One region of the Methylobacterium sp. NPDC097929 genome, then DNA from elsewhere that is predicted to be linked to it. Evidence: riboswitches for the same ligand, from Rfam matches in the RefSeq annotation. Region 1 holds a riboswitch; the other holds the start of a gene.
The links. A riboswitch is a leader RNA that binds a small molecule or an ion and turns the genes downstream of it on or off. The one in region 1 is predicted to bind glycine.
Positions count from the first base shown of each region.

Region 2: linked by a shared signal. The riboswitch ahead of gcvT (glycine cleavage system aminomethyltransferase GcvT) and the one ahead of ACPCJR_RS19810 (L,D-transpeptidase) in region 1 are both predicted to bind glycine.

Region 1 is NZ_JBMVEP010000010.1:1,924-7,853, reverse strand. Features, by position in the region: gene ACPCJR_RS19820 (helix-turn-helix transcriptional regulator) at 1-428, opposite strand, end outside; partial or broken gene ACPCJR_RS19815 (putative sulfate exporter family transporter) at 723-992, opposite strand; glycine riboswitch at 1,102-1,191, shown strand; gene ACPCJR_RS19810 (L,D-transpeptidase) at 1,540-2,274, shown strand; gene ACPCJR_RS19805 (trimeric intracellular cation channel family protein) at 2,287-2,916, shown strand; gene ACPCJR_RS19800 (efflux RND transporter periplasmic adaptor subunit) at 3,070-4,014, opposite strand; gene ACPCJR_RS19795 (DUF1656 domain-containing protein) at 4,063-4,272, opposite strand; gene ACPCJR_RS19790 (FUSC family protein) at 4,269-5,930, opposite strand, start outside.
Region 2 is NZ_JBMVEP010000004.1:161,818-167,747, forward strand. Features, by position in the region: gene gcvP (aminomethyl-transferring glycine dehydrogenase) at 131-2,974, opposite strand; gene gcvH (glycine cleavage system protein GcvH) at 3,150-3,512, opposite strand; gene gcvT (glycine cleavage system aminomethyltransferase GcvT) at 3,539-4,717, opposite strand; glycine riboswitch at 4,865-4,966, opposite strand; gene ACPCJR_RS13225 (hypothetical protein) at 5,026-5,253, opposite strand; gene ACPCJR_RS13230 (aminotransferase class I/II-fold pyridoxal phosphate-dependent enzyme) at 5,374-5,930, shown strand, end outside.

The DNA.
Region 1 (5,930 bases):
GCGTTGAAGGTGCGCTCGAAGCGCTCCTCGGCCTCGAACTGGTCGGACACGTCCTTGAGGATGAGCGCGAGGCAGCTCGGATTGCCCTGCCGGTCGGTGGCGACGAGGCTTCGCAGCGAGTGCACGAAGTCCCGATCCGGCCTGTCCGCGCGCCGGACCTCGACGACGACGTCGTGGAACTGTTCGCCGGCCACGACGCGCTCGATCGGGTAGGTCTCGGGCTGGCGGTTGTTGCGGTAGCGCAGGGCGAACCGCTCGCGATAGGCATCGACGGTCGCGCCGATCTCGTCGAGGCTCTCGGCGCCGTGCATCGCCAGGGCCGCCGCGTTGGCGTAGGCGATGGTCTGGTCGGGCTCGACCAGGATCACCCCCTCGCTCAACCCGGCGATGATCTGCCGGAGTTCATGTCTGTCGACATCCGCGGTCACAGCTCGGAACAGCCCTTAATCTTTGTTACTGCCGGTGCGACAGCGGGCCACTAACGGGTTGTGCGCAAGCGAGTTCCAGGGGAAATGCGCGTTTCGCTGGTATACTTGCACCACACACGCGATCGTTATCGACCAGCTCCGAGCGTGAGGGGCGGTGTTTCGGGCGCGCATTCCCCGAAGTAGCCTTCGACGCCTTCGGACCGGCGTCGGAACCGCCGGCAGAGGGTCGGATGACTGCGATCGATCCGTGTCCCGTGCCATGATTCTCGCGCCGTGATCCTCGACCCGCTGCGCAACGGGCGACAGGCCGAGCAGCGGCACCAGCAACGGCAGGGCGAGCACCACCAGAACGCCGAGCACGGCCGTGAAGGCGATGGAGGCGGCGACATCCTCGCCGTCCGGGCCGATGACAGGGACGGTCGCGGCGATGGCGAGCGCCACGACCGCGGCGATGCCGACGAGAAGACCGGCGCCGGCCGCCCACAGAGTCGCGAGGCTGAGCGCGGCGCCGAAGGCGATGCCGGCACGAAAGCGCTCCGGCGGGGCCCAGGCGGCGCGGGATGCTCTTGCCGTTCAGGCGCAGCCGTGCGGCAGCGCACTTATTTGATCGCAAGCTAACGAATTATGCGGCTGGTCTCACAATTCGGCCTCAAACGAGCGGCCAAGTCGGGGGCATCGACGAGCGGGAGAGAGCCGGTGCGAACCGGCCGCCGAAGGAGCAACCGCCCCGGAAACTCTCAGGCACCCGGACCGCTCGTTCGTTCGACACTCTGGAAAGCGGAGCCGACGCTCCCGCCGATGGTGTAAGCCGAGCCTTTCGAGACTCCGGCGAAACTCTCAGGCCGATGACAGAGGGGGCTCTGCGTGCACACCGCACGCGACGCGTCCTCGGAGGTCTGCACGATGACACCCGCTTAACGTCCGCCCCGCTGCGAGCCGCGCTCGGCTCGCGCCCGCCTCACCTTGTCCGAAAGCCGGCCGGCCCGTGCCGCGAGCCGACCCGTCGATGCGTGCCCGTGGCCTGCCGCGGCGCGCCGACGCGCGCCGTCTCCTCGAACACGGCCTGCCTCCGAACACAGCCCGCCCCCAAACACAGCTTGGATGTCATCCGATGTTGCCCACCCGTCGATCCCTTCTCCTCGCCGCGGCCGTCCTGGCTCCCGGCCGCGCGCAGGCGTTCTTCTGGGACACCGAGCCCGAGGCGCCGAAGACGCCGGAGCCCGTCGCCCCGTCCTCGAACCGCGAGGCTTGGTATATCGGCGAGATCCCGGACGAGCCGTTCAACATCCCCAAGGTCGATCTGGCGCTCGTGCCGCCGGAATTCCGCAAGCAACGCGTCGATTACGACGGGCCGGAGCGGGCCGGCATCGTCGTGATCGATACGCACGAGCGCTTCCTCTACCTCGTGCTGGAGGGCCGGACCGCGCTCCGCTACGGCATCGGGGTGGGGCGGGCCGGCTTCACGTGGTCGGGCATCGCGGCGGTCCGGCGCAAGGCGAAGTGGCCGGGCTGGCGGCCCACGCCGGCGATGCTGAAGCGTCGGCCCGATCTCCCGCGCTACGTCGAGCCGGGGGTGAACAACCCGCTCGGCTGCCGCGCCCTCTATCTCTATCAGGGCGCGCACGACACGCTCTACCGCATCCACGGCACCAACGAGCCCTGGACGGTGGGCGGCACGGATTCCTCGGGCTGCATCCGGCTCCTCAACGAGGACATCCTCGATCTCTACGGGCGCGTGCCCCTCGGCACCACGGTCGTCGTGAAGACTTCCCAGCCGGAGGTGATGGTGCAGCGCGAGTGGGACGAACGCCCGCGCGCCGACAACCAAGTCCTGCTCTTCAAATAAAGACCCCTTGCGATGTTCGAGACCGCAACAGCGACCCTGGACTGGCTCGGCGTGATCGTCTTCACGGTCACGGGAGCCCTCGTCGCCTCCCGCAAGGAGATGGACTTCGTCGGCTTCGCCGTGCTCGGCACGGCGACGGGCATCGGCGGCGGAACGATCCGCGACCTGCTGCTCGGCGCGCCGGTGTTCTGGACCCGCGAGCCGAGCTACCTGCTGGCCTGCCTGTTCGTCTCGTGCCTCGTCTTCTTCGCCGCGCACATCCCGCAATCCCGCTACCGCTTCCTGATCTGGCTCGACGCCCTGGGCCTCGCGCTGTTCGCGGTGGCGGGCGCGGAGCGGGCGCTGCAGGCGGGGGCGAGCGCCACGGTGGCCGTCGTCATGGGCGTCGTCACCGCCACCTTCGGGGGCGTGGTCCGCGACCTGCTCGGCGGCGAGAGCCCGGTGATCCTCAGCCGCGAGATCTACGCCTCGGCCGCAGGGGCCGGCGCGGGCAGCTTCGTGGCGCTGACGGCCCTGGGCGCGGAGCGGGACCTCGCGCTCGGTCTCGGCTTCCTGGTCTGTCTCGCCGTGCGCGCCGCCTCGCTCCGCTTCGGCTGGGCGCTGCCGCGCTACCGCCCCCGGTCCGGTCTCCCGCAAGGCTGACGGGCGGCAGGGCGGTGCCCGCTCGGCCCGCGGGCGCGGAGGCCGCCCGGGCCGTCGTCGGGGTTAGGCGGCGACGGGCTCAGGGTGGGGCTCCCGGCCGGGGATCGTGCGAAATCGACGGGGGGCGGAGCGTGTGGCGAGGACGCCCGATCCTCAGCGCCCGTTGCCGCTCGGAGCGGCGGACGGGCCCCCGCGCCAGAATCGTAACAGGTCGAAATGCGGCGTCTCGCCCTTCGGCTCGACCGCGACCGTCGCGGTGCGGCCCGAGACCAGCCGCAGGCGATCGGGGACCGCCGCCAGCTTGATCCGGACGGGGATGCGCTGCGCCAGCCGCACCCAGGCGAAGGTCGGGTTCACGCTGGCCAGCAGGTTGGAGCCGGCGGTGCGCTCACGGTCCTCGATGCCGCCGGCGATACTCTCGACATGACCCTCCAGCGTGGCGTCCTCGCCCATCAGCCGGATGCGCGCCCGGTCGCCGACATGGATGCGCGGCAGCTTCGTCTCCTCGAAGTACCCCTCGACCCGGAGCGTGTCACTGTCGATGAGCGCCATCACGCCGCGGCCGGTGGTGACGTAGGCGCCGGGCCGAAGCTCCATGTTGGTGATGCGCCCGTTGACCGAGGCCTTCACCGCCGAGCGTTCGAGGTTGAGCCTGGCCAGATCACGGTCAGCCGCCGCCTGATCGTAGGCCGCCTTGGCCTCCAGATCGGTGGCCCGGGCCGCCTCGACCCGCTGCTGCGACACGGCGGCGTCGCTCAGCTTCGAATAACGGGCGTAATCGGCCGAGGCCTGCTCGGCGCTCGCCCGCTTGCCCTCCACCACCGCCTCGGCCTGCCGCAGGGCCAGGGCGAAGCGCTCCGGGTCGATCCGGAACAGCACGTCGCCGCGCTTCACCACGCCGTTATCCGAGACGAGAACCTCCGTGACGAGGCCCGAGACATCGGGAGCCACCGGCACCACGTCGGCCCGCACGCGCCCGTCCCGGGTCCAGGGGGCCTCCATGTAGTAGTCCCACAGCGCGAGGCCGACGACGACGGCGGCCGCGACCATTCCGAGCGTGACCAGAAGGCGGAACGAGAGGGCGAGGAACCGGGGCATGGGAAGAGGTCCGAAGGGCGGGACGGCGGGCGCGCAAGAGCCGGGTCTTCACGAAGTGAGGGGAACCGCGACCGAGACCACGGCCCCGAGGAGCACCACGTAGAGCGCGAGATCGAAGAGCGGGCGGTGCCAGACGAGGCGGTAGAAGCCGCTCCAGGCCAGGAGCCGCCGCAGGGGAAGGCTAATCAGGAGGGCGAGCAGCATCCAGGCCGCGAGGCTGGGCACGAAGACGCCGTAGAGATCGAACTCGCCCGTCATGCCGCGAGCTCCGCGTCGGGGGTGGAGGGCGTGGCGGCCCGGTAGGGAGCGGCGTCCGGGAACAGGCCCCGGCGGATGCCGACGAGGCCCATGAGCGCGGCTCGGCCGGGCGCCTGCCGGGCATCGGCCGAGACCGCGTCGAGGCTCGCATCGATGGCGTCCAGAAGGGCGGGCGGCGGGACGGCGGCGCTCCTGAAATGGCGCGCCAGGGCGACCAGCAGCGCCTCGACCGCGGCCCTTGCCGGGCCTGAGAGCTGCCGCCGGTCGCGGCGCAGTTCGACCAGATTGATGCCGACGCGGACCTCGGCGAGGAGATCCGCCGTCCATTCCGCGTCGTCCGGCGGCAGGGCCGCGAGGCGCGGCGCGATCAGGCCCAGCCGGTCGAGCATGAGCGCGGCGAGTTCGAGCCCGTCCTGCGCGCCGCGCCGCTCCGCGGCCTCGGCGAGGCTGCGGCGGTTGACGGCGCGCAGGCGCCGGGCCGACCAGCCGGCCCCGACCGAGCGGACGAGGCGCGTGACCAGGGCGGCCGACCACATCCCGAGGATGACGGCGACCGAGGCGTTGGTGAAGGCGGCGAAGTCGCCCGCGTAGCTGCCCTGGAGCGCGATCATCGCCGAGCCGTTGACCGCCGCGCCCATCGCCATCGGCGCCGTGCGCGGCTGCGTCATGAACACCCCGCAGAGCAGCAGGCCGGGTGCCAGCGCCAGGGTCAGCATCTCGAAGGTGGTGGCGAGCGGCAGCACCGCGAACAGGTAGGCGCCCGCGCCCAGCGCACCGAGGATGGCCGAATTGGCGAAGCCGACGATGAACGGCGCCGGGTCGTCCTGAGCGGCGAAGAAGCTGCAGCCGACCGCCGCCATCATCGGCGCGCCGGCCCCGTCGGGCCAGCCGGTCGCGATCCAGATCGCGCAGGTGAGCAGGATGGAGAGGAACACGCCGATCCCGGACAGGAGCGCCATGCCGTGGTCGCGGTGGCGGATCGTGCGCGCCGCCGCGGTGTAGCGGAATGCGAGCGTCTCGGTGACGGGCGTGCCGTCGGCGATGTGGCGCTGGAGCAGGCGGGCGTCCTGGCGCAGGTCGATGAAGTCGCGCAGGCGCGCCAGGAGGCTCGCGCGCACGAGATCGTCCCAGGCGGCCCGCTCGCCGAGGCTCGGCTCGATCTCGCCTGCGCGTGCCTTCAGCCGCGCGGCCTCGACCGGATCGGTGGTGCCGGAGGTGAGCCACGCCGCCATGTCGTCGAGGAGGCTGCGCAGCCGCTGCGGCAGCGCTCCCGTCCGCTCCAGCGTGCCGATGCGGTCGGCGATCGCCGAGGCGATGGGCAGGAACATCAGCATGTGCTGGCGCAAAGTCGCCATGGCCTCGACCGAGCGCTCCGCCCCGGTCATGTCGTAGCGCAGGGGTGTCGCCAGGGCGTCGAAGGCGACGGCATCCGACGCCAGCCGCAGGCGCTTGGCCTGACTGTCCTCGGCCGTGCGGGCGCGGCCGAGGACGTCCACGACCCAGCCGCGCGCGTCGCGCAGCCACGCGTCCAGTCGGCCCGCGATCACCGGCGCGACGGAGCGGGGCAGCAGAACCGTGTTGACGAGGCCGGCGCAGAGAATGCCGAGGGTGATCTCCTCCGCCCGCGCAACGGCGGTGTCGAACATCGCCGAGGGATC
Region 2 (5,930 bases), on a different contig from region 1:
GAGAGGGTGGCCCCGAAGGGGTCGGGTGAGGGGCCGGCTCAGGTTCTTCCGGAAGCGTCGCTCCTCTCTCCCGCCTCGCATCCGCGAGGCACCCTCCCCCGCAGAGGGGGGAGGGTTTCGACTCGGCCCGCTACTCGGCGGCCTCGCCGTAGGCCTCGGTCGGCGGGCAGGAGCAGACGAGGTTGCGGTCGCCGTAGGCATTGTCGACGCGGTTCACCGGCGGCCAGTACTTGTCCATGCGCAACGACCCCGACGGGAAGCACGCGGCTTCGCGCGAATAGGGCCGCTCCCAGGCGCCGATCAGGTCCTGCACCGTGTGCGGCGCGTTCTTGAGCGGGTTGTTCGCCCGATCCATCCGCCCGTCCTCGATGGCGCGAATTTCCTCGCGGATCGCCAGCATGGCGTCGCAGAAGCGGTCGATCTCGGCCTTGGTCTCGGATTCGGTCGGCTCGATCATCAGCGTGCCCGCCACCGGCCAGCTCATCGTCGGCGGGTGGAAACCGCAATCGATCAGGCGCTTGGCGATGTCCTCGACGGTGACGCCCGCGCTCTTCTGGAAGGGCCGCACATCGACGATGCACTCGTGCGCGACCCGTCCGTTCCGGCCGGCATAGAGGATGGAATAGGCCCCATCGAGCCGCCGGGCGATGTAGTTGGCGTTGAGGATCGCCACCCGCGTCGCCTGGGTCAGGCCGCGCCCACCCATCATCAGGCAGTAGCTCCACGAGATCGGCAGGATCGAGGCCGAGCCGAAGGCGGCGGCCGAGACCGCACCCTCCTCGCCCGAGCGCGGATCGGAGGGCAGGAACGGGATCAGGTGCGTCTTCACGCCGATCGGCCCCATGCCCGGCCCGCCGCCGCCATGCGGGATGCAGAAGGTCTTGTGCAGGTTGAGGTGGCTGACATCCGCGCCGATGTCGCCCGGCCGCGCCAGCCCGACCAGGGCGTTGAGGTTGGCCCCGTCGAGATAGACCTGACCGCCCTGCGCGTGGACGATGTCGCAGAGTTCGCGCACCCGCGCCTCGAACACGCCGTGCGTCGACGGGTAGGTGATCATGCAGGCTGCGAGCTTTTCCGCGTGCTGCTCGGCCTTCTTCCTGAAGTCCTCGACATCGATGTTGCCCTGGGCATCCGCTCCGACCACCACGACGCTCATGCCGCACATCTGGGCCGAAGCCGGGTTGGTGCCGTGGGCCGATGACGGAATCAGGCAGACCGTGCGGTGCCCCTCCCCGCGGGAGAGGTGGTAGCGGCGGATGGCGAGCAGGCCCGCATACTCGCCCTGGGCGCCCGAGTTCGGCTGCATCGAGATCGCGTCGTAGCCGGTGATGGCGCAGAGCTTGTGTGAGAGGTCGTCGATGAGCTCGCGGTAGCCCAGCGCCTGATCCTCCGGCACGAACGGGTGCAGCTCAGAGAATTCCGGCCAGGAGACCGGCAGCATCTCGGCGGTGGCGTTGAGCTTCATCGTGCAGGAGCCGAGCGGGATCATCGCCCGGTCGAGCGCGAGGTCGCGGTCACTGAGCCGGCGCATGTAGCGCGTCATCTCGCTCTCGGCCCGGTTCATGTGGAAGATCGGGTGGGTCAGGTACTCCGAGGTCCGCTCCAGAGCCGCCGGCAGGCGCGGCTCGGGATAGGTTTCGTCGTAGGCGAGATCGCCGCCGAAGGCGCGCCAGACCGCCTGGATGGTGTCGGGCCGGGTGCGCTGATCGACGCTGATGCCGATGCGGTCGGTGCCGATCCGGCGCAGGTTGACCCCGTTCTCGACCGCACTCTTCAGGATCACGCCCTGGAACGCGCCGACCCGCACGGTGATCGTGTCGAAGAAATGCGCGGGCTCGACGGTGAAGCCGAGCTGTTCCAGTCCGGCGGCGAGGCGCACGGCGTCGCGGTGGACCCGCAGCGCGATGGCCCTGAGGCCGGCCGGCCCGTGATAGACCGCGAACATCGAGGCGATGACCGCGAGCAGCACTTGGCTGGTGCAGATGTTCGAGGTCGCCTTCTCGCGGCGGATATGCTGCTCGCGGGTCTGGAGCGCGAGGCGGTAGGAGCGGTTGCCGCGGGCATCGACCGAGACGCCGACGATGCGGCCGGGCAGCGCCCGCTTGTGGGCATCGCGGGTCGCGAGGTAGGCGGCGTGCGGGCCGCCATAGCCCATCGGCACGCCGTAGCGCTGCATCGAGCCGACCGCGATGTCGGCGCCCATCTCGCCCGGCGCCTTCAGCAGCGTCAGCGCCAGCGGGTCGGCGGCAACCACGGCGAGCGCCCCGGTGTCATGAAGCGCGGCGATGACCTCGGAAAAATCGTGAACCGCGCCGTTCACGCCCGGATACTGGAACAGCGCGCCGAACACGGTCGATGGGTCGAGGTCTTGGAAGGGATCGCCGACGACGATCTCCCAGCCGAGCGGCGCGGCGCGGGTCCGCAGCACGGCGATGGTCTGGGGCAGGCAGTCGCGATCGACGAAGAAGGAGTTGCGGTCCGACTTCGCCACGCGGCGCGCCATGCCCATGGCTTCGGCCGCGGCGGTCGCCTCGTCGAGCAGCGAGGCGTTGGCCACGTCGAGCGCGGTGAGGTCGCAGACCAGGGTCTGGAAGTTGAGCAGCGCCTCCAGCCGGCCCTGGCTGATCTCCGGCTGGTAGGGCGAGTAGGCGGTGTACCAGGCCGGGTTCTCGAAGATGTTGCGCTGGATCGCCGGCGGCATCGTCGTGCCGTGGTAGCCCTGGCCGATCAGCGAGACGAGCAGCCGGTTCTTGTTGGCGGTGGCGCGCAGCTTCTCCAGCGAGCGCCGCTCGGTGAGCGAGACCCCGAAGTCGATGTACTCGGCCTGCCGGATGTCGGGAGGCAGGGTCTCGTCGATCAGCGCGTGCAGCGACTTGGCGCCGACCGTTTCCAGCATCTGGTCGATCTCGGAGAGCTTGGGGCCGATATGGCGCCGGGCTGCGAAATCGAAGGGGTCGTGGCGGTCGTATTTCATGGGAGTGCCTCTCGGGCGAATGGGCTGAGCGTCCCTCTCCCCTCCGCGGGAGAGGGTGGCCCCCGAAGGGGGTCGGGTGAGGGGCCGGCTCCGCATCGTCCGAAAGCGTCGCTCCCCTCTCCCGCCTGCTCCGCAGGCACCCTCCCCCGCGGAGGGGGGAGGGTTTTGGAGCTGGCTACTTCGCGAACTCCGCGTAGGCCGCCTCGTCCATCAGCGCGTCCATGGCGGAGGGGTCGTCGAGCCGGAGCCGGTAGAGCCAGCCTGCGCCCTGCGGGTCGGCGCCGACCGAGGCCGGGTCGGCGACCGCCGCCTCGTTGACCTCGGTGACCTCGCCGGAGAGCGGCGCGTAGACGTCGGAGGCCGCCTTGACGGACTCGACCACCGCGGCCGCCTCGCCCTTGGTGAGCGTGGCTCCGACCTTGGGAAGCTCCACGAAGACGAGGTCGCCGAGTTGTTCGGCGGCATGCGCCGTGATGCCGACCGTGGCGACGTCGCCGTCCAGGCGCAGCCATTCGTGCTCGTCGGTGAAACGCAGCATGGTCAAAACTCCTGACACGAGAGAGATCAGCCGCGCTTGAAGCCGGCCGGGACGAAGGGAAGCGAGGAGACGGTGGCGGGCAGGCGCTGGCCGCGGACCTCGGCGAAGACGCGGGTGCCGGGGGCGGCGAGCGCGGCCGGCACGAAGCCCATGGCGACGGGCGCCCCGACGCTCGGGCCGAAGCCGCCGGAGGTGACGCGGCCGACCGGCTCGCCGCCGGCCTCGGCGGCGAAGAGCGGAGCCTCCGCCCGCACCGGCGCTCGACCCTCGGGGCGCAGGCCGACGCGTCGGCGGGACGGCCCGGCCTCCATCGCGCGGAGGATGGTGTCCGCGCCCGGAAACCCGCCTTCGCGGGCGCCGCCCCGGCGGCGGGCCGGCGAGATCGCCCAGGCGAGGCTCGCTTCGACCGGGTTGGTACCGGGGTCGATGTCGGCCCCGTGCAGCGGCAGGCCGGCTTCGAGGCGCAGGGAATCGCGAGCACCGAGGCCGACCGGCAGCACCTCGGACTCCGCGAGCAGGGCCTCGGCCACCGACTCGGCCCGCTCGGCGGGCACGGCGATCTCGAACCCGTCCTCGCCGGTATAGCCGGAGCGGCTGACGAGGCAGGACGCGCCGAGGATCGCGACCGCGCGCACGTCCATGAAGCGCATCCCCGCGGTCTCGGGGGTCAGCCGCGCCAGCACCTCGGCGGCCTTCGGCCCCTGCAACGCGATCAGCGCATCCGGCACGAGCGCCATGTCGATGCCCTCGGGGAGATGCGCCCGCAGATGCGCGACATCGGCGGCCTTGTTGGCCGCGTTGACGACGACGTGCAGCCGGTCGGGCAGGCGCGCGACCATGAGGTCGTCGAGGATGCCCCCGGCCGCATCCGTCAGGAAGCCGTAGCGTTGGCGCCCCTCCGCCAGGCCGAGAATGTCGATCGGGATCAGCGCCTCAAGGGCGCGAGCCGCCTCGGCGACATCGCCGGAGCGGGAGGTGAGCGCGACCTGGCCCATGTGAGACACATCGAAGAACCCGGCCGCCGCCCGCGTGTGCAGGTGCTCCTTGAGCAGCCCGCCGGGGTAGTGCAGCGGCATCGCGTAGCCTGCGAACGGCACCACCTTGGCGCCGAGGCGCAGGTGGAGCGCGTGCAGCGGCGTCTGCGCCAGCGGATCAGCGGAAACGGGGGCGGCGGGGCTCAAGGCCCCGGCAGCTTGCAGGCTCATCGGGCACTCCACGACAGACGGATCTTGCCCGCCGGCCGGCTGGCAAGTTGCCCCCATCTGTCGCGCTTACCTGAGAGCTTCCCTCACTCGGATCTTGAGCGAGGTTTCTCCTTCGGTGGACGCCGGACGGCGCCTCTCTCCAGATTGTCCAACGATACGGTGATTGTGCCTGAGAGTTTCCGGGGGTGGTTGCTCCGTCGGCGCCATAGCCTCTCTCGCGAGCGGCCTGGGCTCTCCCGTATCGTCTGTATCGGACGCCGGAAGGCTCGCACTTTGCCCGAGGGCGCGCAAGCCGACGCCGGTGACGATCAGCGCATCATGTTGCGCTGGCGGCAATAGCCGCGGAAGCTCTCGAAGCCCGCCGGGCAGCGGCGGACGCAAGCTCCGGCCGCGTATTTCAGCGGCGGCCGGCAGGCTTTGCGGAAGCGCTGCTCCCCGAACAGATAGGATTGGGCCGGGCCGGCAAGAGCCGGGGCGGGACCGCCGATGGCCCAGGCGGCGGCGAGCAGCAGGGCGGCGAGAATGGGACGGGGCATGAGACGGTTCCCTCGAAAGCCTCCGGCAACGCGCGGACCCGAGCCGGGTTCGACCCGGCCGTGACCGGCCCTGCGCGGCCCGTGCTTGACATCCCTCGGCTGCCGCCGCCTTCAGGCGCGATGTCCCAGACCCCTTCGTCGCAAGACCCGACCCGGAGCCTCGACGCCTTCGCCCGCGAGAAACTCGCCGGGCTGGATGCGGCCGCGCTGCGCCGCCGGCTCGTGGCCACCGCCCGCGGCCCCGATGCGGCAGCGGATCGGGGAGGCCGCGCCCTCGTCTCGTTCTCCTGCAACGATTATCTCGGCCTCGCCCACGAGCCGCGGGTGATCGCGGCGGCCGCCGAGGCACTGTCCCGCTACGGCGCGGGCGCGGGCGCCTCGCGGCTGGTGACGGGCAATTCGCCTCCGCTCGTCGCGCTCGAAGAGCGGCTCGCCCGCCACAAGGGCAAGGAGGCGGCCCTCGTCTTCGGCTCCGGCTATCTGGCCAATCTCGGCATCGCCCCCGCCCTCGTCGGCGCCGGCGACCTGATCCTGATCGACGAACTCGGCCATTCCTGCCTGTTCGCGGGCGCGAGGATGTCGGGCGCACGGGTCATGCGCTTCGCCCACAACGATCTGACGCAGGTGCGCGGCCTGCTGGCCGAGCATCGCGGCACGGCGCGGCGGGCGCTGATCCT